DNA from 2 places in the Nocardioides dilutus genome. Region 2 is predicted to be linked to the other one. Evidence: riboswitches for the same ligand, from Rfam matches in the RefSeq annotation. Region 2 holds a riboswitch; the other holds the start of a gene.
What was found. A riboswitch is a leader RNA that binds a small molecule or an ion and turns the genes downstream of it on or off. The one in region 2 is predicted to bind thiamine pyrophosphate.
Positions count from the first base shown of each region.

Region 1: linked by a shared signal. The riboswitch ahead of ACYVC6_RS00785 (thiamine ABC transporter substrate-binding protein) and the one ahead of thiE (thiamine phosphate synthase) in region 2 are both predicted to bind thiamine pyrophosphate.

Region 1 is NZ_BAAGYA010000001.1:150,700-165,335, forward strand. Features, by position in the region: gene ACYVC6_RS00755 (inorganic diphosphatase) at 1-81, shown strand, start outside; gene ACYVC6_RS00760 (acyl-CoA dehydrogenase family protein) at 88-2,076, opposite strand; gene ACYVC6_RS00765 (C40 family peptidase) at 2,103-3,455, opposite strand; gene ACYVC6_RS00770 (phosphatase PAP2 family protein) at 3,569-4,615, opposite strand; gene ACYVC6_RS00775 (ABC transporter ATP-binding protein) at 4,626-5,627, opposite strand; gene ACYVC6_RS00780 (ABC transporter permease) at 5,627-7,264, opposite strand; gene ACYVC6_RS00785 (thiamine ABC transporter substrate-binding protein) at 7,269-8,333, opposite strand; TPP riboswitch at 8,323-8,441, opposite strand; gene ACYVC6_RS00790 (RNA polymerase sigma-70 factor) at 8,448-9,323, opposite strand; gene ACYVC6_RS00795 (carboxymuconolactone decarboxylase family protein) at 9,320-9,904, opposite strand; gene ACYVC6_RS00800 (alpha/beta hydrolase) at 10,015-10,920, shown strand; gene ACYVC6_RS00805 (GNAT family N-acetyltransferase) at 10,917-11,366, shown strand; gene ACYVC6_RS00810 (NIPSNAP family protein) at 11,323-11,949, shown strand; gene ACYVC6_RS00815 (MBL fold metallo-hydrolase) at 11,935-13,014, opposite strand; gene ACYVC6_RS00820 (SDR family oxidoreductase) at 13,036-13,851, opposite strand; gene ACYVC6_RS00825 (NAD(P)H-dependent amine dehydrogenase family protein) at 13,848-14,636, opposite strand, start outside.
Region 2 is NZ_BAAGYA010000001.1:1,765,459-1,780,094, forward strand. Features, by position in the region: gene ACYVC6_RS08620 (CHAT domain-containing protein) at 1-326, shown strand, start outside; gene ACYVC6_RS08625 (carboxypeptidase regulatory-like domain-containing protein) at 339-2,471, opposite strand; gene ACYVC6_RS08630 (LysE family translocator) at 2,523-3,134, shown strand; gene ACYVC6_RS08635 (alpha/beta hydrolase) at 3,134-4,021, shown strand; TPP riboswitch at 4,082-4,191, shown strand; gene thiE (thiamine phosphate synthase) at 4,188-4,808, shown strand; gene ACYVC6_RS08645 (FAD-dependent oxidoreductase) at 4,810-5,847, shown strand; gene thiS (sulfur carrier protein ThiS) at 5,844-6,059, shown strand; gene ACYVC6_RS08655 (thiazole synthase) at 6,056-6,823, shown strand; gene ACYVC6_RS08660 (thiamine phosphate synthase) at 6,820-7,401, shown strand; gene ACYVC6_RS08665 (bifunctional hydroxymethylpyrimidine kinase/phosphomethylpyrimidine kinase) at 7,398-8,150, shown strand; gene thiC (phosphomethylpyrimidine synthase ThiC) at 8,147-9,823, shown strand; gene ACYVC6_RS08675 (ribose-5-phosphate isomerase) at 9,837-10,358, shown strand; gene ACYVC6_RS08680 (Fpg/Nei family DNA glycosylase) at 10,351-11,196, shown strand; gene ACYVC6_RS08685 (PP2C family protein-serine/threonine phosphatase) at 11,236-12,288, shown strand; tRNA gene ACYVC6_RS08690 (tRNA-Gly) at 12,341-12,414, shown strand; tRNA gene ACYVC6_RS08695 (tRNA-Pro) at 12,451-12,523, shown strand; gene tig (trigger factor) at 12,559-13,950, shown strand; gene ACYVC6_RS08705 (esterase/lipase family protein) at 13,999-14,636, shown strand, end outside.

The DNA of each region.
Region 1 (14,636 bases), 1.6 Mb from region 2:
CAGCGGTTCAAGGACGAGCACGGCGACGACGCCGTGACCCCGCACCCGGCGCCGCAGGGCGCGCCGGCGCCGGGGCACTGACCCTCGTCAGGAGCCGATGAGCTCGGGCGCGCGGAGCATCTCCTCAGGGATGCCGAAGGCCTCGACGAGGTCACGGGCCAGCGGCCGGACCCGGCGGCACAGCGAGTTGATCCGCCGGCTGATCTCCTTGGACCGCACGGTGGTCAGGCGGCCGTGCTCCATGAACCAGGCCCGGTCCTCCTCGATGACCGACAGCGCGTGCAGGTCGCAGAGCAGGCCGAGCGCCACCTTGTTGTCGCTCTCGTCCATCGCCCGGACCTTCTCCACGAACGCCTCGAGCACGAGCCGCTCGACGTGTGCGCGGGCTGCGTGGATCACGTGGTCCTGCACCCGCGAGAAGACCTCGCCGGGGTTCATCTTGTTGTCGATGCCGCGCTTGAGGCGCCGGGCGACGCCGGCGAGGGTGTGCTCCTCGCGGAAGCGCAGCATCGCCAGCTGGTAGTCGGAGTCGAGGATCCCGGCCTCCTGGTCCCACTGGTCGCCGCCGGGCAGCAGGTCACGCACCCGCTCGAGGAGCTTGTGGGCGTTGGTCTTCTCGATCACCGTGTCGACGGCCAGGCTGGTGACGAACCTGACCATGCCGAGCTGGTCGAGGTCCTCGAAGTCGCTGGAGTAGTCGGTGAGCAGGCCCTTGGCGACCAGCTGGAGGAGCACCGTGTTGTCGCCCTCGAAGGTCGTGAACACGTCGGTGTCGGCCTTGAGCGCCGCGAACCGGTTGACCGACAGGTAGCCCGCACCGCCGCAGGCCTCCCGGCACTCCTGGATGGTCCGGGTCGCGTGCCAGGTCGCCAGCGCCTTGGTGCCGGCCGCCCGCGACTCGAGCTCGCGGCGGACCTTCTCGTCGCTCACCGCCCCGCTGAACACGTCGTGGCACTGGCCGGCCACGATCTCCTGGGCGAAGTCGAGGGCGTACGTGCGGGCGAGCAGCGGGAAGAGGCGTCGCTGGTGCTGGCCGTAGTCGAGGAGGAGGTCCTCCTCGCCTTCGGTGGTGGCCTCGAACTGTCGCCTGATGAGGCCGTAGCGGATGGCGATGGTCAGCGCGACCTTCGCGGCGTTCAGCCCGCCGCCACCGACACAGACCCGGCCCTGGACCAGGGTGCCGAGCATCGTGAAGAAGCGGCGGTTGGCGTTGTCGATGTCGCTGACGTAGGTCCCGTCCTCGCGCACGTCGGCGAACCGGTTGAGCAGCGCGGTCCGCGGGATGCGGACGCCGTCGAACCGGATCCGGCCGTTGTCGACGCCGTTGAGCCCCATCTTGAGGCCGTCGTCCTCGATGGTGACGCCGTCGCAGACCTTGCCCCCGTCCCTGATCGGTACGACGAACGCGTGCACGCCCTTGTTGATGTCAGGCCCCTCGCCGGCCACCTCGAGCTGCGCGAAGACCACGGCGAGGTCGGCGTGCACGGCGGCGTTGCCGATGTAGTCCTTCCACGCGTCGTCGCGGGTCGTCTGGACGACGAACTCCTGGGCGTCGGGGTCATAGGTCGCAACCGTGCCGAGCGCCTGGACGTTGGAGCCGTGGCCGGTCTCCGTCATCGCGAAGCAGCCCATGGTCTCGCCGGTGATCAGCTTGGCGAGGTAGGCGTCGTGGTGGGGCTTGGTGCCTAGCTGCAGGATCGCGCCGCCGAAGAGGCCGAACTGGACGCCGACCTTGACCAGCACCGACAGGTCGCCGTAGGCCAGCGTCTCGAACGCCGCCAGCGAGGCACCGATGTCACCGCCGCCGCCGTACTCCTTGGGGAAGCCCATGCCGGTCTGGCCGGTCGCCGCCATCTCGACGACGACGTCCTTGACCCGCTCCCGGAAGTCGTGGTGGCTGAGGGTCTCGGCGTCGGTCAGGATCGAGGCGTACTCGGCCAGGTTGGCCCGGACCAGGTCGCGGACCTCGGCGTAGTCCCCGTCGAGGAACGCCCGGAGTGCGGGGACGTCGATGTCCGGCGGGACGTGAGTGGGGGGTTCGGCGTCGGTGCTCAGCGGCGCGGTGTCGGTGGCCATGACCGCACGCTACTCACGCGCATGTTCTAGGGCCGGGCGAAGAAGCTCGGCGTGATCCAGTAGTACATCGAGACCTCCTCGACGTCCCGGCCGGTGCGCGGCGCGTGGACCATCATCCCGTCGCCGACGTAGAGCGCGACGTGGTAGATCGAGGAGGGCTTGCTGCCCCAGAAGAGCAGGTCGCCCGGCTGCAGGTCGCCGATGCTGATCGGCGTCGCGGCTGAGTACTGACCGGCCGAGTAGTGGGGCAGCGACTTCCCACCCTGCTTCCAGGCCATCATCGTCAGGCCCGAGCAGTCCCAGCTGTTGGGACCGGCCGCGCCGTACTTGTAGGGCTCGCCGATCTGGGCGCGGGCGAAGGAGATGGCCGCCCCGACGCCGCCACCCGGTGTGGGGGGAGTCGGCGGCGACGGCGTCGGGGCCGGCGTGGGGGTGGGGGTCGGTGTGGGTGCCGGCGCGGGGGCGGGGGTGGGGGTCGGGGCAGGGGCCGGCGGCTCCTCGGTCTCGGCCGGCTGGGCAGCTTCCTGGGCAGCCTCCTGGGCAGCCTCCTGGGCCGCGGCCTCGGCAGCCTCCTGGGCGGCCTGCTCGGCAGCTGCCTGGGCGGCCAGCGCCGCGGCCTCGGCGGCGGCCTGCTCCAGCGCCTCCTGACGCTCGCGCGCCAGCTCGACGCTGACGTCCTGGAGCTCTGCGAGCTGGGCGATCAGCACGTCCCGCTCGACGGCGTACGCCGCGGCCTGGTCGGCAGCGGCCTCGGCGGCGGCCGCGGCGTCGTCGCGGGCCGCCTTGGCCTCGCCCTCGGCGGCAGCAGCCTCGGCCAGCGCCTCGTCGGCGCGCAGGTCGGCGGACTCGGCGAGGATCGAGGTCGCCTCATAGCTGTCGTAGGTGTCGTCGATCGCCGTGGCGGCCTGCTCGATCAGGATCGAGCCCTCCAGGACGTCGCTGACCCCGTCGGCGTTCGAGAGCGCGGCGAGCGGGCTCAGGCTCGGGCCGAGCCGGTAGGAGGTGTTGACCGCGTCCGCGTAGCCCTCGCGCTGCAGGGCGAGGTCACGGTGGGCCTCGTCGGAGGCACGTTGGGCAGCCCGAGCGGCCTTCGCCGCCTGCTGGGCGTGGAACCGCGCGGCGTTGAAGGCCTCGGTCGCCTGGATGGCGGCGATCTCGGTCTGCTCGAGCCGGTGCTCGGCCACCGCCAACCGAGCCTGGACCGACTCGACGTCGACGGCCTTGGTCTGCACGGCGGCCTCGGCCGCGGCGACGTCCGCCTGCGACGGCACTGACTCCACGCCGGGGTCGTCGTCGGGGCCGGCGACCGCAGGCCCCACGACGGCAAGGACGAGGGCAAGGGTGGCGACGGCGACGGTCCCCATGGTCCGGCTGCGCACGAAAGGGAACGCTAATGCGATTTCGTCACATTGGAAACAAAATCCCCAATTTTCCCACCAGTCACCGGCGTGTCGGCTTGCGAACTACACCGATGTAGTTCTAGGGGCGAGCCTCAGTCACGGCCGACCGGCACCGCGGCGGTGGTGGTCGTCGGGTGCGAGGTGGTCAGCTTGCGGTCGAACTTCTGTCCGCTCGCCACGCCGCCGACGTAGAAGCTCACCATCGCGATCACGATGCCGCCGAGGTCGTCGGCGACGTAGTGCCAGCCGAAGTAGAGGGTGGCGACGACGGTGAGGCCGAAGTTGACCCACACGACCCACTTCGCGAGCTTGGAACGGATCGTGTACTGCACCATCAGGGCCAGCAGGAGTGTGATGGCGCAGTGCAGCGAGGCGAAGCCGGCCACCGACTGGACCTGCCCCTCGAGCCCGCCGAGCCGGACGCCCTGTCGCGCCTCCAGCAACGACTCCATGAGGACGGAGGTGGGCGTGTTCGCGAGGTCCTGGTAGAGCCAGCCGTACTCCAGGCCGGGGCCGAGCGTGGGCAGCATGTAGTACGACGCCGTCCCCAGCGTCCAGGCCAGGCACTGCGAGGTGACGAACCAGTAGCCGAAGGACAGGTTGCGCGACCAGACCAGCCACGCGGTCACACCCAGCGGAACCATCGGTAGGAACGCCAGGTAGATGTAGGACAGCAGGTGCGCGGTGACGTCCGTCCCGAGCACGGTGTGCAGGACGGTCGCCGGCTCGTGACCGAAGAACAGCGCTCGGTCGAGCAGGTGCATCTCCCGGTCGTACATCGTCTCGTTGATGAAGGGCAGGAACGACTTCAGGTTCCGGTAGCTCACGTAGACGATGTAGAAGCTGATGATGCCGAGGGCGACCAGCGTGAAGCGCTCGCGGTTCCAGTGCGCTCGCCACCGGTCGCGGACGATGCCCGGCATCAGCTTGGGGTTGAGCCTGGAGTGCCACAGCGTCCGCGGCAGCATGTCGAGCAGCAGGGCACCGAGCAGGAGCAGCGGCAGCCGGATGTAGGACGGGCCGAGGAAGCTCCCCTCGGGGTCGGCCAGCTCCTTGTCCAGGATCACCGACGAGACGACCGCCAGGCCGCCCATCAGCAGGGCGGTGCCCACCATCAGGGCGTAGGCACGGCGGTACACCCAGGTGAGTCTATGGACCGGCGGTGCGGCCGTCGCCCGAGATCACGGCCGTGCGGGTGTGATCCACGGCAAGCCGCACGGACTCCCCCGGCCCCGGGTGTCGGTCGAGGGGCGCCACCGCGTCGAGCTCGCCCAGGCCGTCCACGTCGACGACCAGCCGCACCAGCTGCGGCGTCGCGCGCGCGGAGACGACCCTTCCGGTCAGCTCGCCGGCGTCGTCCAGGCGGAACGCCGACCGGCGTACGGCGACCGTCCGCGCCCTCGGGACCACCCGGGCTGCCGCCGCTCCCTCGAGCACCCGCGCGTAGCCGAGGAACAGGGCCGTCTCGGGATCGGCCGGGGCCCGCCACACCTCGGCGATCTCGCCCTCCTGGACGATCCGTCCGGCCCGCATCACCGCGATCCGGTCGGCGACCGCGAACGCCTCCTCGTGGTCGTGGGTGACCAGGAGCGCCGTGGTGCCCGCCGCGCGGAGGATCGCGTGCAGGTCGCCGGCCAGCCGTTCGCGCAGGCCGGCATCGAGGGCCGAGAGCGGCTCGTCGAGGAGCAGGAGCCGCGGCTCGACGGCCAGCGACCGGGCCAGCGCCACCCGCTGACGCTCGCCCCCGGAGAGGGTGGCAGGCAGCCGGTCGGCGTAGCCCTCGAGCCCGACCAGCCGGAGCAGGTCGTCGACGCGGACGTCGAGGTCCTGGCGCTCGGGACGGTTGCGCCGGATGCGCAGCGCGTAGCCGACGTTGCGGGCGACAGTGAGGTGACCGAAGAGCTGGCCGTCCTGGAACATCAGCGCGAACCCGCGCTTGTGGGTCGGGGTGCCTGCGAGGTCGCGCCCGTCCCAGGAGATCGTGCCGGCGGTGGGCCGTTCGAGGCCGGCGACCGCGCGCAGCAGCGTCGACTTGCCGCAGCCCGAGGGTCCCAGCACGGCGAGCACCGAGCCGTCGGGGACCTCGACGGTCGCGTCGACGACGGCGGGCACGCCGTCGTACTCCACCGTGACGTCACGGACCTCCAGCATCAGAACGCTCCCACCGACGGCACCCGCAGCCGCTCGACCATCAGCATGACCAGCGCCGTGGTCGCCGCGAGCACCACCGACGCGGCCAGCGCCATGCCGTAGTTGTCTGCGCCCGGCCGGCCGATCAGCTGGAAGATCACCACCGGCAAGGTCGGGTGCTCGTCGCGGGCGAGGAACGCGGTCGCGCCGAACTCGCCGAGCGACACGGCGAACGCGAATCCCGCGGCGGCGAGCAGCGGCCGCCACACCACCGGCAGGTCGACGGTCGTCACCACCCGGAGCGGTCCGGCGCCCAGCGAGGCCGCGGCCTGGCGCTGTCGGTCGTCGACCGACGAGAGCACCGGCGCGAGGGTGCGCACGACCAGCGGCAGCGCGACCAGCGCCTGGGCGACCGGGACCAGGAGGGGCGAGTCCCGCAGCGCCAGCGGCGGCTCGTCGAGGGTGATGAGGAACCCGAAGCCGAGCGTCACGGCCGACACCCCCAGCGGCAGCATGAAGAAGCCGTCGAGGACACCCCTGACCCGTCGCTCCGTCCGCGAGCGCGACCGCCGGGTGACGACGAGCGCGACGAGCCCCCCGAGCAGCAGCGCCATCCACGTCGCGTCCACCGCCGTGCGAAGCGAGGTGACCAGGGCGTCGGTGACCGGCACCAGCAGCGCGGTGCCGGACTCAGCCTCGGAGAGGCCTCGGTAGTGGGCGAGCCCCCAGCGGTCGTCGACCCGGAGGCTGCCGACCACCAGCGCGATCACCGGCGCCGCCACGAGCACCAGCAGACCGGCGGTTGCGGCGAGCTGCGGCACGTCCTCACGGCGGGGCCGGCGCGGCCGGGCGACCTGCCGCGCCAGGCTCGGGTCGGGCGTCGCCCGCAGCCGGGCGGCGAGCGCGAGCAGCGCGGTCACCGCGACCAGCTGCACGATCGAGAGCGCGGCCGCGGCCTGGAGGTCGAGCAGCTGAGTGGTGAGCCGGTAGATCTCGGTCTCGACCGAGGCGTAGCGCAGGCCGCCGAGCATGAGCACCACGCCGAACGACGTCGCACAGAACAGGAAGACCACGCTGGCGGCGGAGACCAGGGCGGGACGGAGCGCCGGCAGGGTCACCGTGAGGAACACCTGACGCGGCGAGGCACCCAGGACCGCCGCCGCCTCGCCCGGGCGGACGTCGAGCGACTCCCAGCTCGCGCCGACCGCCCGGATGACCACGGCCACGTTGAAGAAGGTGAGGCCGGCGATGATCGCCACGGGCGACCCGTCGAGGCCGAGGAACCCCAGCGGGCCGGCCTCCCCGAGCAGCTCGCGGAACGCGACGCCGACGACGACGGTGGGGAGCACGAACGGCACCAGCAGCGCCGCCCGGATCACCCCCCGCCCGCGGAAGTCGAGCCGGTGCAGGGCGTACGCCGCCGGCAGTCCGAGCACCACCGAGGCGAGCGTCGCCAGGCCGGCCGACCAGACCGTGAACCAGACGACCCGGCGGGTGCGCGGCCGGGCCAGCACGTCGAGCAGGGCTCCCGGGTCGAACCGGCCGTCCGGCCACACGCCCTGCGCCAGCATCCCGCTGACCGGCAGCACGAAGAACACGGTCAGCACCAGGACCGGCCCGAGGGCCAGCCCGGCGAGGGCGAGGAGCCGCCGTGTCACGTGGTCATCCTGAGATGACGTCGCTCCACTCGGTCAGCCAGGCGTCCCGGTTGGCGGCGATCTCCGCCGGGTCGACGACGTAGGGCGACTCGGGCTGCACGGCGAACTCCGCCCAGTCCGGCGGGAGCGCCACCGACTGGTCGACCGGGAACACGTACATCGCCTCGGGCAGCGCGGCCTGGAAGTCCGGCCCGACCATGAAGTCCACCAGCGCCTGGGCGCCCTCGGGGTTGTCGGCTCCGGCCAGCACGCCGGCGTACTCCACCTGCCGGAAGCAGGTGTCGAGGAGCGCGCTCGTGGTCGTGCCGCCCTCGCCGTCGACGGTGAACGCCGGGCTCGAGTCGTAGGACAGCACGATCGGCCGGTCGCCTCCGCCGCCGCCCTGGGTGAAGTCGACCTGGTAGGCGTCGGTCCAGCCCTCGGTGAGCTTGGCGCCGTTGTCGAGCAACCGGGTCCAGTAGTCCGGCCAGTCGTCGCCGTACTCCGCGATCGTCGCGAGCAGGAACGCCAGCCCGGGCGAGCTGGTCGTCGCACCGGGGGTCACGAACAGGTCCTCGTAGGCAGGCTCCGTCAGGTCCTCCAGGGTGACCGGCGGCTCGAGGCCCTCGGCGGCGAACCAGGTGTCGTCCACGTTGACGCAGACGTTGGCGACGTCGACCGGGGTCAGCCGCTGGTCGTCATCGCCGTCCAGGGCGTAGTCGTCGGCTCCGTCGGGCAGCTCGGCGGCGTAGGGGTCCAGCACGCCCTCGTCGATGGCCCGGCTGCCGAAGGTGTTGTCGATCCCGAAGACCGCGTCGCCGGTCGGGCTGTCCTTGGTGAGCACCAGCTTGTTGGTGAGCGCCCCGGCATCACCCGAGGCTTTGATCTCCAGGTCGTAGCCCGTCTCGTCCTCGAACTGGGCGATCAGCTCGTCGGACATCACGAACGACTCGTGGGTGACGAGCACGACCTCCGTCGAAGCCGGGCCACCGCCCTCCTCGACCTCGGGCTCGTCGTCCCAGCCGAGAGAGCAGGCGGTGAGGACCAGCATGACCACGAGCAGGACGGGCAGCGCGAGTAGGCGTCGCACGGTGACTCCCTTCGCCGGTGCTAACCGGATCAGGTTCGGAGGGTCTGCGGCTTCTCCGCACTCTCAGCGCCATGGCCTCTCGGCGTGGACGCTCCCCTGTCTTGTGGCGCCAGCCTATCTCGCCAGCTCGACCGCCTCCTCCACCCGTCCGAGCTTGTCCGGGTTGCGCACCAGGTAGAGGGCGGTCACGCGACCACCGTCGACGCGCATGGTGGCGATGGTGTCGAGCTCGTCGCCGAGGAGCAGGCGCAGCCCGGGCGCGCCGTTGACGACGGTCGGGGCGGCGCTGGCGCTGCCGTCGTCGGGCATCACCGCGGAGAGGAACCGCAGCACCTTCTCGACGCCGTGGATCGGGCGGAGCGCGGCCTGCTTCTTGCCGCCGCCGTCGGTGATGAGAACGACGTCCGGGGAGAGCACGTCCATCAGGCCCTGGAGGTCGCCGGTCGCGACGGCGGCCATGAACCGTTCGACCACCGCGGTCCGGTCCCGGTCGCTGACCACCTCGCGCGGCCGCCGCGCCTCCACGTGCGACCGGGCCCGGTGCGCGATCTGGCGCACCGCGGCGGGGCTCTTGTCGACGGCCGCGGCGATCTCGTCGTAGGCCAGGTCGAAGACCTCGCGCAGCACGAACACCGCACGCTCGGTCGGCGTGAGCGTCTCGAGCACCAGCAGCATGGCGGTCGAGACGCTGTCGGCGAGCTCGACGTCCTCGGCGACGTCGGGCGAGGTGAGCAGCGGCTCGGGCAGCCACGGACCGACGTACGCCTCCCGCCGCCGGGCCAGGGTCCGGATCCGGTTCAGCGAGAGCCGCGTGGTGATCCGCACCAGGTAGGCCCGCGGCTCGCGCACCTCCTGGTGGTCGACGTCTGCCCACCGCAGCCAGGTCTCCTGCAGCACGTCCTCGGCATCGGCGGCCGAGCCGAGCATCTCGTAGGCGACCGTGAACAGCAGGTTGCGGTGCGCGACGAACGCGTCGGTCCCGTCAGTCACGTGGCCGAGGGTACGGCGAGCGGGAGCTCGCAGACGTCGGAGTAGCCCTGGCTCTGGAGCCCGGCCGCGGAGTTGAAGCGCGAGCGCATGTTCTCGAGCGCGATCATCTGGGTGAGCTCCACGACGGCCGGGGTGCCGAGCTGGTCGATCAGCCGGGCGACGAGCTCGTCGGTGACGGTGAGCGGCGTGACCGACATCGCCTCGGCGTACTCGAGGACGTCACGCTCCACCGGCGTGAACGCGTCGGACTCGCGCCAGCGCGGCACCTCGCGCACCTTCGCCAGGTCGAGCCCGTCGTTGTGGGCCATGAAGTAGCCGAAGTCGAGGCACCACGAGCAGCCGATCACGCCGGCGCTGGCGAGCTGGGCGTAGGACTTGAGGTTGGGGTCGAGCGCACCCCACCTGGCCACCTTGTTCTCGAACCCGAGCACGTCCTTGAGGACCTGCTTGTGGTGGAAGTAGACGTAGCCGTTGTCGGGGAACTCCCCACCGAGCCGGCGCTTGGCGTACTGGGTCATGAACCAGCCGTAGGCGCCGGTCACCGGGGCCTTGGGGATGCGGAACGTGCTGGTGCTGGGCATGGGTGCCTCCTGGTGTCGTCGGTGTCCTGAAGATGTGTGTGCCCTCAAGACACCGGCGCCCACCGATCTGTGACACCCCCCTGTGACACCCCCTGTGACAATCTCTGCCCATGCCGAGCCGACGTCACGAGCTGCTCGCCTACGCCGTGCCCCGGGTGCGCAAGTCACGCGACCTCGACGACGTGGACGCCGAGCGGGCCCGCCTCGAGCGCTGGCACGCGAGCCTGGACCGTGGCTTCCCGACCAGCGCCGTACGCCGTTTCGACAAGCGCTACCGCGTTGTCGAGGAGCAGCTGCCGGGCGGATTCCCCTCCTACACCTTCCACGCCCGGGGAGCCTCCCCCGGGCGGGTCGTCGTCTACGTGCACGGCGGCGGTTTCGTCGCGCCGATCGACCCCTACCACGTGAAGTACGCCGCACGGCTGGCCACGGCGCTCGACGCGAGCGTCCTCATGCCTGACTATCCGCTCGCCCCCGAGCACACCTGGCGTGACTCGCACGAAGACATCGTCCGGGTGATCCAGCGGGCCGCCGAGACCTCCGACCGGGTGGTCGTCGTCGGCGACTCCGCGGGTGGCGGCGTCGCCCTCGCGGCCGCGCTGACCGTCCGTGACCGTGGGGGGCCGCAGCCCAGCCACCTGGTGCTGCACTCCCCCTGGGTCGACCTGACCACGAGCACCCCCGAGACCGAGGTCGCCACCCTGGAGGACCCCTGGCTGTTCATCGGCAAGATGTATGCCTACGCGTCCTGGTGGGCCGGCTCGGACGCCGACCTCGGTCGCCCCGAGGTGTCCCCGGCCCTGGCCGACCTGGCCGGACTGCCACGGACGCTGATGTTCTCCGGCACGCGCGACACGCTGATGCCCGGCTGCCGGCTGCTCGCCCGCCGGGCCGTCGAGGCGGACTGGGACCTGACCTACGTCGAGCAGCCGGGCCTGCTGCACGTCTACCCGCTCCTCCCGTTCATCCCCGAGGCCAGGCAGGCGTGGCGCACGACCCTGGAGTTCCTGCGGTGAGGATCGAAGCCGTCCCGTTCAACCACCTCGGCGCCTGGCGCGTCTACGCGGTCTGCCGGTTGCGCCAGCAGGTCTTCGTCGTCGAGCAGGAGTGTCCGTACCCCGACCTCGACGGCCGGGACACCGAGGCGGGGACTCGTCACGTGCTGATGACGGACGACGACGACCGGCTGGTGGGCTATGCCCGGGTCCTGGACGACGGCGAGCTGTGGCGCATCGGTCGCGTCGTGCTCGACCCTCCGGTGCGGGGCCGCGGTCTCGCGGAGCCGCTCATGGCCACCGCCCTCGAGGTCTGCCCCGACCGGGACGTCGTCCTCGACGCCCAGTCACCGCTGGCCGGCTGGTACACCACCCTCGGGTTCGAGGTGACCGGCCCGGAGTTCCTCGAGGACGGCATCCCCCATGTCCCGATGCGGCTCACCCGGGTTGTCGGCGGCGCCCAGTAGCGTCCCAAACACGGACCTGGGTGTCGTCGAGCTGCGCCAATACACGCTGCACCCCGAGCGCCGCGACGAGCTGATCGAGCTCTTCGACCGCGAGCTCGTCGAGACTCAGGAAGCCTGCGGCATGAGGGTGATCGGGCAGTTCCGTGATCCGGACCGGCCCGACCACTTCGTGTGGCTGCGCGGCTTCGCCGACATGGACACCCGGCGCGAGGCGCTCACCGCGTTCTACTCCGGCCCGGTGTGGAGGAAGCACGCCCGGGCCGCGGTGGCGACCATGATCGACTCCGACGACGTGCACCTGCTCCAGCCGGTCCGGCTACCCGAGCTGGGCGACCGGCACCCCGGTCAGCGAGAGCCGGACCGGGTCTGGATCTCGGTGCTGCCCGGGTCCGCGGAGACCGAGGACCACGCCAGTGCGCTCGCAATGCTGCGCACGCTCAAGGCCGACAACACCTACCCGGCCCTGCCGGTCCACGAGGACGTCGACGTCGTGGTCAGGCTCGACGACCGGAAGCCTCACGTGCGGCCGGACGCGTTGCAGGTGATCGAAGGCGTCTGCACCGGACGCTCACTGCTGCCCTGACGCCACGAACCACACCACACCGTCCTCGTCCGTCACGCGCGTGGCGTTCCCGCGGGCGACGAGCAGGTCGAGGTGGGCCTTGGTCTCCATCGCGGCCATGCCGCGGCTGAACTCGTCGAGCTGCTCGTACGGCGTCTCATGGCGGGTCCAGCCGAGGGTGCGGGCCACGTCCACGGAGCAGCGGGTGCCTCCGGCGAGGGCGTCGAGACAGAGGGCCAGCCGTCGGTCGTGGAAGGCGAGCAGCTCGTCGACCCGCTGGTGCGAGGAGGGCGCGACCGGTCCGTGTGCGGGGAGGATGCGCAGGTCGGGCAGCCCACGGACCTTGGTCAGCGACGCCATGAAGTCCCCCAGCGGCTGCTCCTCGGCGGGGAACGTGAACCCGATCGAGGGGGTGATCGTCGGCAGCACGTGGTCGCCGGAGAAGAGGAGTCCGGCCGCCTGGTCTGCGAACACGAAGTGCCCCGGGGTGTGGCCCGGAGTCTCGACGGCGTCGAGGACCCGCGACCCGAGCGGGATCTCGTGGTCGCCGTCGAGCCAGCTGTCGGGATAGTGCCACCAGGCGGGGTCCGGCAGGCCGTCGTCGTCGCGGTGGCCCTTGTTCCAGAGCTCGGCGAGGTCGTGGGCGCCGGCGGTTCGCAGCAGCGCCGCGAACGGGTTCTCGGTGAGCGCCTCCAGGTTGTTGAGGGCGTCGAGCGCGCGCTCCTCTCCGCGACCGAGCGCCACGTCGACGCCGAGCTCCTTGCCCAGAACCCGCGCGAGGGTGTAGTGGTCGCGATGGATGTGGGTCACCAGGAACCGTTGGATGTCGCCGAAGCCCGCGCCGAGGTCCTTCAGGCACCGGTCGAGCAGATCGCGTGCGACCTCGATCGACCAGCCCCCGTCGATCAGCACGAGCCCGTCGTCCGTGGTGATGACATAGACGTTGATCGCCTTGAGCCCGTCCATCGGCAGCGGCAGTGGGATCCGGTGGATCCCGGGGGCGACCTCCCAGGCTCCCTCGGCGGTCCAGTGCTCCCCTGAGTCGGGGGAGACGGCGTACGCCGTCGGCGTCGTTGACGAGGTCACGGGGCCGACCCTATGAGGGGGCTAACCGGCCGTGACGTCCGGCATGCCGAGGTCGAGGTTGGGCTGCTGGATACCGCCGTCGACCTCGAGCAGCTTGCCGGTGACGTACTTCCCGGCCGCCGAGCTGAGGTAGAGCACCGCCGCCGCGATGTCCTCCGGGTCGCCGACCCTGCCGAGCGGCGTCTTGGTCTCCATCTGGTTCATCATCTCGGGCTGGCCGGCGACGAACTCCAGGGCGCTGGTCATGATCGAGCCGACGTAGATGCCGTTGACCCGGATCCGCGGCGCCAGGTCATGGGCGGCCAGCCGGGTCCAGTGCGCCAGCGCGGCCTTGGCGGTGCCGTAGGCGACGTAGCCGCGGTCCGCGGTGCGGCCCATCATCGAGCTGATCGTCACGACCGACTGCTGGCCGCCGTGCTGCTCAGCGCTCTTGAGCATGAACGGCACGGCGGCCCGGGTCAGGGCGTGCGCGGTGGCGACGTTGAAGCTGAACGCCTCGGTGAGGAACCGCGGGCTGGTGTCCATGAAGCCGCGCGGGAACGTGCCGCCGACGTTGTTGACGACCGTGTCGACCCGGCCGAGCTCGTCGTACGCCGTCTGCGCCAGCCCGGCGACCGCGTCGAGGTCGCTGAGGTCGGCGGGCACCACGACGGCGCGGCGGCCGGTGGCGTCGATTCGGGCGGCGACCTCGGCGAGCTGCTCGGCCGTGCGCGCCGAGATGAGGACGTCGGACCCGGCCTCGGCCAGCGCGACCGCGGTGGCCGCACCGAGGCCGCGCCCGGCCCCCGTGACGATCGCGACGTGGTCAGTGAGGGTGAAGCTGTCGAGGATCGTCATGCCCGGCTCCTCGACCCGGCGACCAGGCCTCGTCCGGTGACGAGCGGCAGGTCGATCGCCCGCACCAGGCCGGGCTCCGCGGCGACGACCGCCGGCAGCGCGTTGATGATCCGCTGGGCGGTGGTGATCATGCCGGAGACGTTGTGGTCGCCGTGCTCACCGTGGTGGGTGAAGTCGACGTTCATCATCGGCTCACCGGTGATCTTGATCCGGTAGCACCCGTCATGGCCCGCTGGTGGCTTCTCCCAGTCCGGGTCGGACTCGGCGTCGGTCCGGGTGATGTGCTCGAGCACCACGCGGGGTGTGCCGTCGACCTTGCCGATCAGCTGGAAGCGGACCGAGCCCATCGTCCCTTCCTTGACGTCGCCGGACACCGAGTCGGTGTCCCGGGTGGCGGCGCGGCGTTCGACGTCCTCGGTCAGCGGCTCGTCGAGGGTGATGTCGAGGGCAGCAGCGATCTGACGGACCACGCTGCCCCACGCCATGGTGAGGATGCCGGGCTCCCAGAGGAACGGCTTCTCCTCCATCGACCGGCCGAAGCCGAACATGTCGCCCATGACGACCGGCTGGTAGTAGGTCGAGTAGTCGCAGATCTCCATGACCCGGACCTCGTCGATGCGCTGGGACAGCGAGGTCATCACCAGCGGCAGGACGTCGTTGGCGAAGCCCGGGTCGATGCCGTTGATGTGCATCGACGCGTTGCCCTTGGCGCACGCGTCCTCGATGCGGGCGATGAACTCCGGCGGCAGGATCTGCTCGGGCCACTGCAGCAGCACCGGGCCGCT
Region 2 (14,636 bases):
GCCCGCTGACCGTCCACGACCTCGAGCGGCTGAAAGTGGCGCCCCACCGGATGGTGCTCTCAGCGTGCGAGTCGGGCGTGCTGGCCCCGGTCGGGGCGGACGAGCTGCTCGGACTGGCGTCGGCCCTCTTCGCGCTGGGCACGGCGGGGCTGGTGTGCAGCGTCGCCGAGGTCAACGACGCGGTCACCGCGGAGCTGATGGTCGATCTGCACGCCCACCTGGACCGCGGCGATGACCCGGCGACCGCCCTGCTCGCCCTCCGGCTGGACGCCGAGGGCGGCCCGGCCGCAGCCACGGCGGCGGCGTTCGTCTCTCTGGGTGTCTGAGCCGATCGACGACTACCGGCTGTTCGGGTCCAGCCCGCGCACCAGCACCTTGATGACGCCGAGGTCGAGCACCTGCTTGCCCTTGAGCTTGAAGCGCTGGGCCTTGGCGATGAGCCAGTAGGGCGTGCCCGCCTCGGCCAGCCGGGCCGAGGAGACCAGGGTGTCCGGGATGAGCGTGTCGGGGTGCTCGTCGTAGAGCGCCTCCAGGTCGAGGATCCGGCCGACCGCGTCGCCCTTGTGCAGCCGCTCGACCCGGAAGCCCTTGCCGAACTTCTGCCTGCCCGAGACCGTCGGGAACAGCCACGACTGCGGGCCGCTGTCGTGGACCCGGAAGCCGATGGGTGCGATCACCGGGAGGCCGTTGGAGCCATAGGTCATCCGGCCCTTCACCATCGCCCCCTTCGGTGCGACGAAGTCGGCCGTGGTGGCGCCGGCCACGGTCACCGAATGGAGCATGGTCGCGACGTTGGCGCCGTGGGCGGTGCCCTTGTCACCACGGTCCCGGTAGGACGTCGTCTGCAGCACGCTGTAGGTGCCGGGCACCATCCCGTGGGCGGTGTAGCTGCCGCTCCTGGCCACCTCGGTCCACAGCAGGGCCATCGGGGTGGCCTGGTCGCCGACCTCGTGGGCCTCCCGCAGCCACGGGTCCTGGGGGAGGGCAGTGATCTTGACCTGCGAGCCCTTGTTGATCCGCCCGCTCAGGGTGATCGGGGCCTGGTCCAGGGCGATGGCGCCCAGGTTGGTGTCCGAGCCGGCCAGCACGTCCAGGCTGCGCTGGGCCCACGGGAAGAACGTCTCCTCCGGGGGTGCGAGCGGGAACGCGCCGCGCCGGACGTAGAGCTTGTACTGCTCCGGCGGCAGCCCGCGGAGGACCACCTGGCCGCCGGGCTCGTTGGCCGGATTGCCCTCGTAGACCTTCATCACCCGCCCGGCCTGGTTGCGCAGCTCGGCCTGGATGTCGCCGTCACCGCCGGGGAACGTCGCATCCGCGACCGAGAACCGGACGGTGGCCCCCGGGTCGAGCGCGAAGTCGACGGTCTTGGGGACGGTCTGCTCGAGAGTGACCGGCTTGGTCTGGGACATGTAGTCGGAGAAGCCGACCGACGTGCGGACCGTGTAGTCGCCGGGCTCGAGCGACGTCACGGCGTACTGCCCGGCCGCGTCGGTCACCACGCCGGCCGCGAACCGCTCGTTCTCGTCGAGGATCGCGAGGAAGACGTCCGCGACCGGGCTGCCGCCCGAGGTGACGGTGCCACGGACGACGCCGGCGTGCCGGGTGCGGAATGACAGGTGCTTGATCCTGCCGGGCTTGAGCTTGAGCTTGTCGGAGCGGAAGCCGGGCACGGTGAAGTCGTTGCGCAGTCCCGGGTCCTTGTCGACCTCGACCCGGTAGGTGCCGCCGGCGACCTCGAAGCGGTACTTGCCCTTCTCGTCGGTGAACGCGCGGTCGGCGATGCTGTTGTCCCCGCGCAGCAGGTAGACGGTCTGGTTCTCGCCGCCCCTGAACGTGCCGGCCAGGACCGCCGAGGCCTTGACGGTGACCTCTCCGATCGACCGGGACGGCTTGCGGGGCGGGAACATCGAGGTCTGGCGCAGCCAGCTCACCGTGGTCCCGTCGGGCCCGACGTACGACGGCGCGAAGCTCTTGACCACCGGGTCGGTGCTGCACTCGACCGCGCCAGGCTCGGCGGAGCAGATCCGGACCAGGTAGCGCTCGGTGAGCTGCGGGAGCCGGAAGAAGCCGTTGGCGGTGGTCCGGGTGACGACGCGCTCCTCCTCGCTGAAGTCGACGGGCAGACCGAGGTCGGAGTAGCGGACGCCGTAGATCAGGGCCTGCTTGACCGGCTTGCCGCCCGGCCCGATCACCCGGCCGGTCACGAACCCGCTGGTCGCCGGCGGCTTCGGCGCGGCTCGGTCCGCGGGGACCGCCGCACCTGCGGCCGAGTCGGCCGGCGCCACCAGTGGCGGCGGGCTGGAGTAGTAGGTCGAGTCCCACGTGCGCGACTCGGCCGCCGGCGCTGATCCCACGGGCCCCACGGGCCCCGCCGGCGCCGCGGCGGGGGCTGGCCCGGGCACGGCCAGGCCGGCGGCCACCAGGGCGGGAACGAGGACGAGGGCGTGCCTGAGGCGCCGGGTGCTGGTCACGCCGTGGATTGTGTCCCGAGGTGGCCGTCGCTGCCCAGTAGCGTGGCCGAGGTGTCTTGGTCCTTCCTGATCACTGCGCTCGTCATCTGCGTGACCCCCGGCACCGGTGCGCTATTCACGCTCGCCGCGGCCCTCGGCCGCGGCGCCCGGGCGGGTCTGCTGGCGGCGTTCGCCTGCACGATCGCCACCGTCCCGCACCTGCTCGCCGCGGTGACGGGGCTCGCCGCGCTGCTGCAGGCCAGCGGCGTGGCGTTCCAGGTCGTGAAGTACGCCGGCGTCGCCTACCTGCTCTGGATGGCCTGGTCGACCTGGCGTGACACCGGCGCGCTGCGCATCGACGCCGACGACACGCCCACCAGCCGCCGGGCGGTGATCGTCTCGGCGATCGGCGTCAACGCGCTCAACCCCAAGCTCACCATCTTCTTCTTCGCGTTCCTGCCGCAGTTCGTGCCGAGTGGCACGGACCACGAGCTGGGCTGGATGCTCGGCCTCGGCGCGGTCTTCGTGTTGATGACCTACCTGGTCTTCGTCGGCTACGCGCTCGCCGCGGCGTCGGTGCGCCACCAGGTGCTGACCCGGCCGCGCGTCGTGCACCGGGTCCGGCGGGCCTTCGCGGCCTGCTTCGTCGTCCTCAGCGGCCGGCTGGCCCTCGAAACCCGCTGATGGCGCTCTACCCGGAGGCGCGGGCGGCCGTCGAGGCCGCCTCAGCCGAGACGCCGGTATGGACCGAGGGCTACGACATCGACGCGGCTCGGGCGGCCAACCGGACCGATGCCCTGGCCGAGCCGCGCGAGGAGGTCGGCGAGGTGCGCGACCTCGACGCCGACGGGGTGCCGGTCCGGCTCTACCGGCCGGACGGGGCCGGCGAGGGGGTCGTCGTGCACCTGCACGGCGGCGGCTTCGTCTTCCACGACGTGGACGTCCACGACCCCGGCTGCCGCCGGCTGGCCAACCGGACCGGCCGCGCGGTCCTCAGCGTCGACTACCGGCGGACGCCCGAGCACCGGTTCCCGGCGGCGCCGGACGACGTCGACACGGTGCTCGCCTGGCTGGACCGGGAGTCGGCCGGGCTGGAGCTCGGCGGACCGGCGTACGTCCACGGCGACAGCGCCGGTGGCAACCTCGCCCTGGTGGCGGCACTCCGCCACCCGGGCCGCTTCGCGGCGGCGGTGCTGATCTATCCCTTCCTCGACCCGGAGGCGGGCTTCGACTCCTACCGCACCGCGGCCGACGGCTTCGACCCGCGCGAGGCGGCGTGGTACTGGCAGCACTACGCCGCGACGCCCGCGGACCTCGAGGACCCCGACCTGGCGCCGCTGCGCTCCGACCGTCTCGGCACGCTTCCCCGAACCCTCCTCGTGACCGCGGAGCACGACCCGCTGCGCGACGAGGGGGAGGAGCTGGCGAGGCGGCTCGCCGAGGCCGGGGTGACCGTCATCGCGACCCGCTACCTGGGGCAGATCCACGGGTTCTGGCGGCACCACGCGGTGTTCCCGGCTGCGGAACAGCTGCTCCGCCAGACGGCGGCCTTCCTGTCGTCTGGTTCGTGACCTCGCGTCACGCTTCGGGATCGCCGAACAGCGACCCGCGAAGATCGGCTATGTTCGGCGCATCCAACCCACGGGAGTCCGCGGCAGCGGGCTGAGAGGGAGCTGTAGCCGCTCCGACCGTTGAACCTGATCCGGCTCATACCGGCGAAGGAAGCGAAGGAGCACCATGTCACCTGCGTCGTCATCTGCGCTGTCGGTTCCTCGGCTGATCTGCATCGTCTCCGAGCACGACGACCTCACCCTGGTGCCCCAGCTGGCAGCCGCCGGTGTGGACGGCTTCCAGGTCCGCGCGAAGTCGTACGACGCCCGCCGGCTGATCGCCCTGACCCGGGCCGTGGTCGCGGCGGTCCGGCCGGTGGGCGCGCTCGTCACCGTGAACGACCGCGTGGACGTCGCCGTCGCTGCGGGCGCCGACGGGGCGCACCTCGGGAGCAGCGACCTGCCGGTCGACGTCGCCCGGCGGCTCGCACCTGGGCTGCTGCTCGGCGTGACCTGCCGATCGCTGGCCGCGGTGGAGGCAGCCGCTGAGGCGGGCGCGGACTACGCAGGGGTCGGGCCGGTGTTCGCCACGTCCAGCAAGGCCGGGCTTCCCGACCCGGTCGGCGTCCGGGGTCTGCGCGCGGCCACCGGCGTGCTGCCCGTCGTGGGGATCGGCGGCATCACGGCTGACGAGGTGGCCGCCGTCGTCGCCGCCGGCGCCCAGGGCGTGGCTGTGATCGGCGGGATCTGGCGACATCCGGACCCGGTAGAGGCAGCGAAGGAGCTCGTCGCAGCGCTCGGTGCCTGAGATGGGGAGGCGCATCACGGTCCTCGGTGCCGGCATCGTCGGCCTCACGGTCGCCGATGAGCTCCAGCGGCGTGGGCACGCCGTGACGGTGGTCGACCGGTGCCCGGCGCGGGGGGCGTCGTACGCCGCTGCGGGGATGCTCAGCCCGGCCGCGGAGGTCTGGCACGGCGAGGAGGACCTGCTCCGGCTCGGTCTGGCCTCGCTCGCGCTGTGGCCGGACCTGGCCGCGCGGCTCGGCGTCGTCCTGCGTCTGGACGGGACGCTCCTCGTCGGGCACGACGCCGGCGACGCCCAGCGTGTCGAGCGGCAGGCCGCGCTCGTGGCCCGCCACGGTCACGCGGCGGAGCCGTTGGCACCCGCGGCCGTGCGGACGCTCGAGCCCGGTCTGGCACGGGTCGCCGGCGGCGCCCTGCTGCCCGCCGAGGCCAGCGTCGACCCGCGCGCCGTGTGCGCCGCCCTGCTGGGCCGGGTGCGGGTGGTGGCCGAGGACGCGGGCGGCGCCGACGTCACCGTCGTCGCGACCGGGGCGCAGCTGCCCCGGCCGTGGCGGCACCTGGTGCGCGGCGTGCGCGGCGAGATCCTACGCCTGCGCAGTGAGGACCCACCGTCGCGGACGGTGCGCGGGTGGGTCGGCGGCGAGCCGGTCTATCTCGTGCCGCGCGCGGGCGGGGAGGTGGTGGTCGGCGCGACCAGCGAGGAGCACGCGGCGCCCCCCGTGGTCTCCGCCGGCGGCGTGCGGCGCCTGCTGGCGGCCGCCCGCGCGATCTGGCCGGCGCTCGACCGCGCCGAGCTCCTCGAGACCACGGCACGCGACCGGCCCGCCACCGCCGACGGGCGGCCGCTCGTCGGGCCCTCCGGTGTCGACGGCGTGCTGCTGGCAGCCGGGCACTACCGGCACGGCGTGCTGCTGGCACCGCTCACCGCGCGCCTGGTCGCCGCCCACCTCGAGTGCGGGTCGGTCGACGACGCCGTCGACCCGCGGCGCTTCGCCGGACCCGCCAGCGCATCCATCGCAGCGACCGAAGGAGGAACACGATGACGATCACGATGACGGTCACGGTCAACGGCGAGGCGCTGGCGCTCGACGCCGGCACCGTCGCCGACCTGCTGACCCTGCGCCTCGACGACCCCCGCCCGCACGGCGTCGCGGTCGCCGTCAACGACGAGGTGGTGCCGCGCGACGACTGGCCACGCCGGCCGCTGGCCGACGGCGACGTCGTCGAGGTCGTGACGGCGGTGCAGGGCGGATGAGCGACGCGCTGACCATCGCGGGCGAGGAGCTGCCGTCGCGGCTGTTCCTCGGCACCGGCGGGCTGCCCCACGTGTCCCTGGTGGAGCCCGTGCTCGCGGCGGCCGAGCCGGCGTTGGTCACGGTCTCCATCCGGCGGATCTCCTCGGTCGCCGAGGGAGGGCTACTCGCTGCCCTGCGGGCCGCCGACGTCAGGGTGCTGCCCAACACCGCCGGCTGCCTCTCGGCCCGCGAGGCCGTGCTCACCGCCGAGCTGGCGCGCGAGGCGCTGGGCACGACGTGGGTGAAGCTCGAGGTGATCGGCGACGAGACCTCGCTCCTCCCCGATGTGGTCGAGCTGCTGGACGCGGCACAACAGCTGGTGCGCCGCGGCTTCACCGTCCTGCCCTACACCACCGACGACCCGGTCGTCGCCCGGCGACTGGTCGACGCCGGCTGCGCCGCCGTGATGCCGCTGGGCTCGCCGATCGGCTCCGGCCTCGGGGTGCTCAACCCGCATGCGATCGAGGGGCTCCGTGCGGCCGTCGACATCCCGCTCGTCCTCGACGCCGGCGTGGGCACGGCCAGCGACGCCGCCGTGGCGATGGAGCTCGGCTGCGACGCGGTGCTCGCCGCGACGGCCGTGACCCGGGCCGACGACCCGATCGCCATGGCCCGGGCCCTGCGCCTCGCGGTCGAGGCCGGTCGCACGGCACGTCGGGCAGGTCGGATCCCACGCCGGGCGACCGCACGCGCCTCCAGCCCGATCCGGGGGCGGATCTCGTGAGCCCGCCCCCGCGGCTGCTCGTGCTGACCGACCGGAGCCAGCTGCAGCTGGGCCAGAGCCTGCGCTCGGTGCTCGCGCCGTGCGCCGACGCCGGTCTGACCCACGTGGTCCTGCGCGAGACCGACCTCGCCGACGAGCAACGCGCAGGCCTGGCGGCTGACCTCGCCGCGGCCGGCCTCGCCGTCATCGCCGCCCACCGGCCGGTGCCGGGAGCCAGCGGCCTCCACCTGGCTTCCCGCCAGCCGGCACCCGCGCCCGACGCATCGCGGGCGGCGTCCTGGGGGCGGTCCTGCCACAGCGCACCCGACGTCGTCGCCGCGGCCCGAGAGGGCGCGCAGTGGGCCACGCTGTCGCCGTACGCCCCGACTGGGAGCAAGCCCGGCTACGGGCCCCCATTGCCAGCGGAGGCGTTCGCGGGGCACGTCATCCCCGTCTACGCACTGGGCGGGATCACCCCTGGCAATGCGGCCGCGGCCCGTGCGACCGGGGCGTACGGCGTCGCCGTGATGGGTGCCGTGATGCGGGCTCCCGACCCGGCGGGCGTCGTCGCTGCGCTGCTGCAGGAGGTGGCAGCGTGAGCCCGCCCGTCGTCCTCACCGTCGCGGGCACCGACTCCGGGGGAGCGGCGGGCATCGCCGCGGACCTGACGACCTTCGCCGCGCTCGGCGTGCACGGCGCGTTGGTGGTCACGGCCATCACCGCGCAGGACACCACCGGCGTTCGGGCCATCCACCCGGTGCCGCTCGACGTGGTCGCAGCCCAGCTCGACGCGGTCCTCGACGACCTCGATCCGGTCGCCGTGAAGACCGGGATGCTCGGGACGCCCGAGGTGGTGCGGCTCGTCGCCGAGCGCTGTGCGGACCGGGTCCTCGTCGTCGACCCCGTGATCGCGGCGACGTCCGGAGCCCTGCTCGCCGACGAGGCCGTCGTCCGCGCCTATCGCGAGCACCTGCTTCCGGTCGCGACGGTCAGCACGCCCAATGCCGACGAGGACGAGCGCCTCGGGCGCGACCACGGCGTCACCGTGATCCGCACGGGAAGTGGCGACACCGACCTGCTCTGCGCCCCCGGGCAGCCGGCGGTGCGGCTCCCGCACGCACGCGTCGTCACTGCCAACGACCACGGCACCGGCTGCACCTACGCCGCGGCCCTGGCCGCCCACCTGGCCCACGGGCTCGACCTTCCCGAGGCAGCACGGTCCGCGGCGTCGTACGTCGTCCGGCAGCTGCGGCTCGGCAAGGACTGGGACCTCGGCCGTGGCCGGGGGCCGATCGCACACCTCGTCCCGGCAACCTTCACCACCGGCACCCAAGGAGACACCACATGACCGTCCACCCCGCCCACACCCGCATCGAGGTCGGAGACCTCAAGGTGCCCTTCACCCGCGTCGCCCTGACGAACGGCGAGACCTTCGAGCGCTACTGCACCGAGGGCCCGGGCTCCGATCCTGAGCGCGGGCTGCCCCCCGTGCGCGCTCAGTGGATCGAGGGTCGCGGTGACACCGAGTCCTACGACGGTCGCGAGACCCAGCTGCTCGACAACGGGAGGTCCGCCGTGCGGCGCGGGGAGGCTCAGGGGGAGTGGCGCGGTGAGCGGCGTACGCCCCGGCGCGCGGTCACCGGCCGCACCACGACGCAGATGGCCTACGCCCGCGCGGGCATCGTCACCGAGGAGATGCGGTACGTCGCCGAGCGCGAGCGCTGCGACGTCGAGCTGGTGCGCAGCGAGGTGGCCGCAGGCCGCGCGATCATCCCGGTCAACGTCAACCACCCCGAGTCGGAGCCGATGGTCATCGGCAAGCGGTTCCTGGTGAAGATCAACGCCAACATCGGCAACTCCGCGGTCACCAGCAGCATCGCCGAGGAGGTCGACAAGCTCACCCACGCGATCACCTGGGGCGCCGACACCGTGATGGACCTGTCGACCGGCGACGACATCCACACCACGCGGGAGTGGATCATCCGCAACAGCCCGGTGCCGATCGGCACGGTGCCGATCTACCAGGCTCTGGAGAAGGTCGACGGCGAGGCCGACCGGCTCTCCTGGGAGGTCTTCCGGGACACCGTCATCGAGCAGTGCGAGCAGGGCGTCGACTACATGACGATCCACGCCGGCGTACTGCTGCGCTACGTGCCGATGACCGCGCAGCGGGTGACCGGGATCGTCTCCCGGGGCGGCTCGATCATGGCCGGCTGGTGCCTGGCGCACCACGAGGAGAACTTCCTCTACACGCACTTCGACGAGCTCTGCGAGATATTCGGGCAGTACGACGTCAGCTTCTCCCTCGGCGACGGCCTCCGGCCCGGCTCGACTGCCGACGCCAACGACGAGGCCCAGCTCTCCGAGCTGCGCACCCTCGCCGAGCTGACGCAGCGGGCGTGGCGGCACGACGTGCAGGTGATGGTCGAGGGACCCGGCCACGTGCCGCTGCACCTCGTCGAGGAGAACGTCCGGTTGCAGCAGGACTGGTGCCACGGCGCGCCGTTCTACACGCTGGGTCCGCTGGCGACCGACATCGCGCCGGGATACGACCACATCACCTCAGCCATCGGCGCCGCCACGATCGCCATGCACGGCACGGCGATGCTCTGCTACGTCACACCCAAGGAGCACCTCGGCCTGCCGAACCGCGACGACGTGAAGACCGGCGTGATCACCTACAAGCTGGCCGCGCACTCAGCCGACGTGGCCAAGGGCCACCCCGGTGCGCGGGACTGGGACGACGCGCTCTCGAAGGCGCGCTTCGAGTTCCGGTGGCGCGACCAGTTCGCGCTGTCGCTCGATCCGGTGACCGCCGAGGAGTTCCACGACGAGACGCTGCCGGCGGAGAACGCGAAGACCGCCCACTTCTGCTCGATGTGCGGCCCGAAGTTCTGCTCGATGCGGATCAGCCAGGACGTCCGGGAGCGGTTCGGGGATGCGGAGCTCGGGATGAAGCAGAAGTCCCAGGAGTTCGTGGAGCTGGGCGGCACCGTCTACGTCGAGCAGCCCGCTTCCTGACAGGATTGCGGCCATGCGCGTGCACCTCGGCTCGGACCATGCCGGCATCGACCTCAAGGCCCACCTCATCGGCTGGCTCGGACAGCACGGCTACGAGGCCGTCGACCACGGACCGTTCGTCTACGACGCCCTCGACGACTACCCCGTCTTCTGCCTGCGCGCCGCCGAGGCGGTCGCCCGGGAGCGGGCCGAGGGGCAGGACAGCCTCGGCGTTGTGGTCGGTGGGTCCGGCAACGGGGAGCAGATGGCGGCCAACAAGGTCGCCGGCATCAGGTGCGCGCTGGCCTGGTCGGAGGAGACCGCCGCCCTCGCCCGCCAGCACAACGACGCCCAGGTCGTCTCGGTGGGCGGTCGGATGCACTCGCTGGAGGACATGACCCGGTTCGTGGAGGTGTTCCTCACGACGCCGTTCAGCGGCGACGAGCGGCACGCACGCCGGATCGGCCAGATGTCGTCCTACGAGCAGACCCGCGAGCTGCCGCCCTTGCCGGACTCCGCTGTTGACGGGGCTGCTCGTGGGGCCGCGGGTGCCTGAGGGCCACACCCTCCATCGCCTGGCGCTGGACATCGGCGATGCCTTCGCGGGCCAGCAGGTCCGGGTGACCAGCCCGCAGGGCCGGTTCGCAGAGTCCGCGGCGCTCCTCGACGGCCGGGTGCTCGACGCCGCCGAGGCCTACGGCAAGCACCTGTTCGCGTCGTTCGGCGAGGGCGCGGTCCAAGACGTCGTACACGTCCACCTCGGGCTCTACGGGAGGTTCGACGTGCATCGCGACGTCCGCGCGGTGCCCGAGCCGGTCGGTCAGGTCCGGCTGCGGCTGGTCGGCGGCGGTGCGTACGCCGACCTGCGCGGCGCCACCGCCTGCGAGCTGCTCACCCAGGTGGAGCGGGCGGCCGTGCTGGCGCGGCTCGGGCCAGATCCGCTGCGCCCCGATGCCGACCCCGACGTCGCCTGGCAGCGGATCCGGCGCAGCCGGGCGCCCATCGCCGGGCTGCTCATGGACCAGTCGGTGGTCGCCGGCGTCGGCAACGTCTACCGTGCCGAGCTGCTCTTCCGGCACCGCGTCGACCCGTTCCGCCCCGGCCGCTCCCTGCGGGCCCGGCAGTGGCAGGAGATGTGGGCCGACCTGGTCGGTCTGATGGAGGACGGTGTGCGCAGCGGGTTGATCGACACCGTCGGTCCCGAGCACCTGACCGACAGCGAGGCCGACGCCCGACCGCTCGGGGCCGGGCGCCGGCGCGGCCACTCCTATGTCTACCGCCGGGCCGGCCTGCCGTGCCGCGTCTGCGGCTCGCGGGTGCGGACGGTCGAGCTCCAGGCCCGCAACCTCTACTGGTGTGGCAAGTGTCAACGGCGCTACCGAGGCGCCCCCTAGAGTGAGCCAGCCCCCGACGACTACGAGGACCCACCTCCCATGACCTGGACGCAGACACTGGCCCGCCGCGGGGTCACGGTGCAGACGCAGATCATGGTCGGGCTCGTGGCCCTCAGCCTGGCGGTGGTCATCGCCGTCGTCGCGGTCACCAACATCGTGCCCATCACCAGCCTGATGGTGCCGCTGCTGCTCGGCAGCATCCTGCTGGGTCCGCGGCGGCTGCCGCTGTTCGTCGTGTTCATCCTCGTCCTGCTCGCGGTCTCGGTCGCCGCCCAGGAGGAGCGCACCGTGCGCACCTGGGGGGCTGTGGGCATCCAGGTGCTGATGTGCCTGATCGTGCTGGCCGCATCGTGGCGCCGTTCGCGCCTGGGCGTGGGCCTGGTCGCGGGGGAGTCGATGTTCGTCGACCTGCGCGACCGGATCAGCCGCCAGACCGGCCTCGACCACCTGCCCCCGGGTTGGTACGTCGAGACGGCGCTCGAGTCCGCCGGGGGCACGGCGTTCGCCGGTGACTTCCTGGTGGCCACCCGGCCGACGCCGGACCGGCTCGAGGTGGCGCTGGTGGACGTCTCCGGCAAGGGCGAGGAGGCCGGCGTCCGGGCTCTGCTGCTGGCCGGGTCCTTCGGCGGGCTGCTGGGTGCCCTGTCGGCCGCGGCGTTCCTGCCGGCGGCCAACGACTACCTGCTGCGGCAGGAGTGGCAGGAGGGGTTCGCGACCGCCATCCACCTGTCGGTCGACCTGCGCACCGGCTCCTACGAGGTGCGCTCGGCGGGTCACCCGCCGGCCGCGCTGCGCAAGGCCGGCTCGGGGAGGTGGACGGTGTTGCCGACCGAGGGTCCGATCCTGGGCATCGTCCGGGACGCGGAGTTCACCTGTGCCTCGGGCGTCCTCCAGCGCGACGACACGCTCCTGCTCTACACCGACGGCATGGTCGAGCGGCCGCGCCGCGACATCGACCTGGGGATCGACCGGATGCTCGGCGAGACCGAGCAGATGATGCGCGGCGGCATCGTGGGGTCGGCCAAGCGGCTGGTTGACGGCCTCGGATCGACGTCCGACGACCGGGCCGTGCTCCTGCTCACGCGCTCCTGAGCCCGCCGCCAGTTCGGGTCGGAGGCCCAGTTTGTGGCACGATCCCGGGTGCGCGGATGTAGCTCAATGGTAGAGCCCCAGTCTTCCAAACTGGCTACGCGGGTTCGATTCCCGTCATCCGCTCCAAGCCGGGTCGAGACATGGTGTCAAGGCCCTGTTTGGCGGGGCGTAGCGTAGTGGCTAGCGCGCCTGCTTTGGGAGCAGGAGACCGCAGGTTCGAGTCCTGTCGCCCCGACTAACGACCGAACGCTGTCCATCCGAGGAGAACAAGTGAAGAGCGCCGTCGAGACCTTGAGCCCGACCCGGGCCAAGCTGACCGTCGAGGTGCCCTTCGAGGAGCTCAAGCCGAGCCTCGACGCGGCCTACCAGCAGATCGCCAAGCAGATCAACGTCCCCGGCTTCCGCCGCGGCAAGGTCCCCCCGGCGGTCATCGACCGCCAGATCGGCAAGGGGGCGATCCTGGAGCAGGCGATCAACGACGCGTTGCCCCAGAAATACCGCGAGGCGCTGGAGCAGAACTCGCTCGAGCCGCTGGCCCAGCCCGAGATCGAGGTGACCAAGCTCGACGAGAACGAGGGCTTCGAGTTCACCGCCGAGGTCGACGTCAAGCCCGAGTTCGAGCTGCCGGCGTACGACGCCGTCGCGGCCTCCGTCGAGGACGCCGTCGTCGCCGACGCCGACGTCGAGGAGCAGCTCGGCGCGATGCGCGAGCGGTTCGGCACCCTCAGCGACGTCGAGCGTCCCGCCGCCGACGGCGACTTCGTGGTCATCGACCTGACCGCCACCCAGGACGGCGAGGTCGTCGAGGGCGCCGAGCTGACCGGCATGAGCTACCGGGTCGGCCGCGGCGGCATGATCGACGGCCTCGACGAGGCGCTGGTCGGCATGGCCGCCGGTGACGCCACGACGTTCACCACCGAGCTGGTGGGCGGCGACCTGGTGGGCCAGGCGGTCGAGGTCTCGGTCTCCGTGACCCAGGTGCAGGAGCAGGAGCTCCCCGAGCTCGACGACGACTTCGCCCAGGACGCCTCGGAGTTCGACACGCTCGAGGAGCTCACCGCCGACCTGCGTGAGCGTCTCGGTCGGGGCAAGCGCCTCGAGCAGGCCGCGGCCGCCCGCGACGCCGTCCTCGAGGCCGTGCTCGAGAAGGTCGACATCCCCCTCCCCGACACCCTGGTCGCCGACGAGCTGACCGCCCGGCGCCAGAGCGTCGAGCAGCAGCTGGCGTTCGCAGGCATCACGATGGAGAAGTACCTCGAGGACGAGGGCCAGACCGTCGAGGAGTTCGAGGCCGACCTCGAGCGCCGCGTCCGCGACGCGATCACCGCGCAGTTCGTGCTCGACGCGATCGCCACCAAGGAGGAGCTCGGCGTCGACCAGGAGGAGCTGAGCGGCCACATGGTGCGCCGGGCCCAGCAGTCCGGTCAGGACCCCCAGGAGTTCGTCAACCACATGCTCGAGCACGGGCACCTGCCCGAGCTCGTCCAGGAGATCCGCCGCGGCAAGGCCCTCGCGCTGGTCGTCGAGTCCGCCACCGTCACCGACGCGTCGGGCAACGTCGTGGAGCTGAAGGGCCTGCAGCCCGACGGCACGATCCGCGACGTCGAGGCCGACGCGGATGCCGCCGACCCCGACACCGAGGGCGACACGCCGGAGGACTGACCAGCAAGGGTCGGTGCACATCTGTGCACCGGCCCTTAATGTGTCGCCATGCCTCCGGCCGCGACCTCCGGTCCCACCGTCCTCGACGCGCTGTCGCTGCTCTCCGAGGTCGCCGACGACCTGGTCGTCAAGACGGCCCGCGACACCCACCTGGCGTTCCTCGACCGGGTCGGGAGCGTGACCCGCGGCCGCAACCCCCTCCACCGGGGGATCGCCGGAGCCGTCTACGGAGGGCTCACCCTCGGGCTCCGCGCGGCCTCGAGCGGGCTCGACAAGGTCGCCTCGACCGGGGTGGGGCCGCGCCTCGAGGAGGGACCCCGCGGCCGTTTCGTCAGCGCGGCGGTCAACGGGCTGATCGGCGACCGGCTCGTCCGCGAACGGCCGCAGCTGGCGATCCCGATGGCGGTCCGGCTGCGCGGCGCCGACGTCGATCTCGAGCCGGACGCCCTGGCGGTGGCCTACCCGGCGGCCACCGGACGGCTGGTCCTGTTCCTGCACGGGCTGTGCGAGAACGAGTCCTACTTCCAGCGCCACCGCGAGCGCACCGGGACGACCTACCCCGACATGCTCGCCGGGCTCGGCTGGACGCCGCTGATGCTGCGCGCCAACACCGGCCTGTCGCTGCGCGAGAACGGCGCCGCCCTGGCCGCCCTGGTCCAGCGCGTCGTCGACCACTGGCCGGTCCC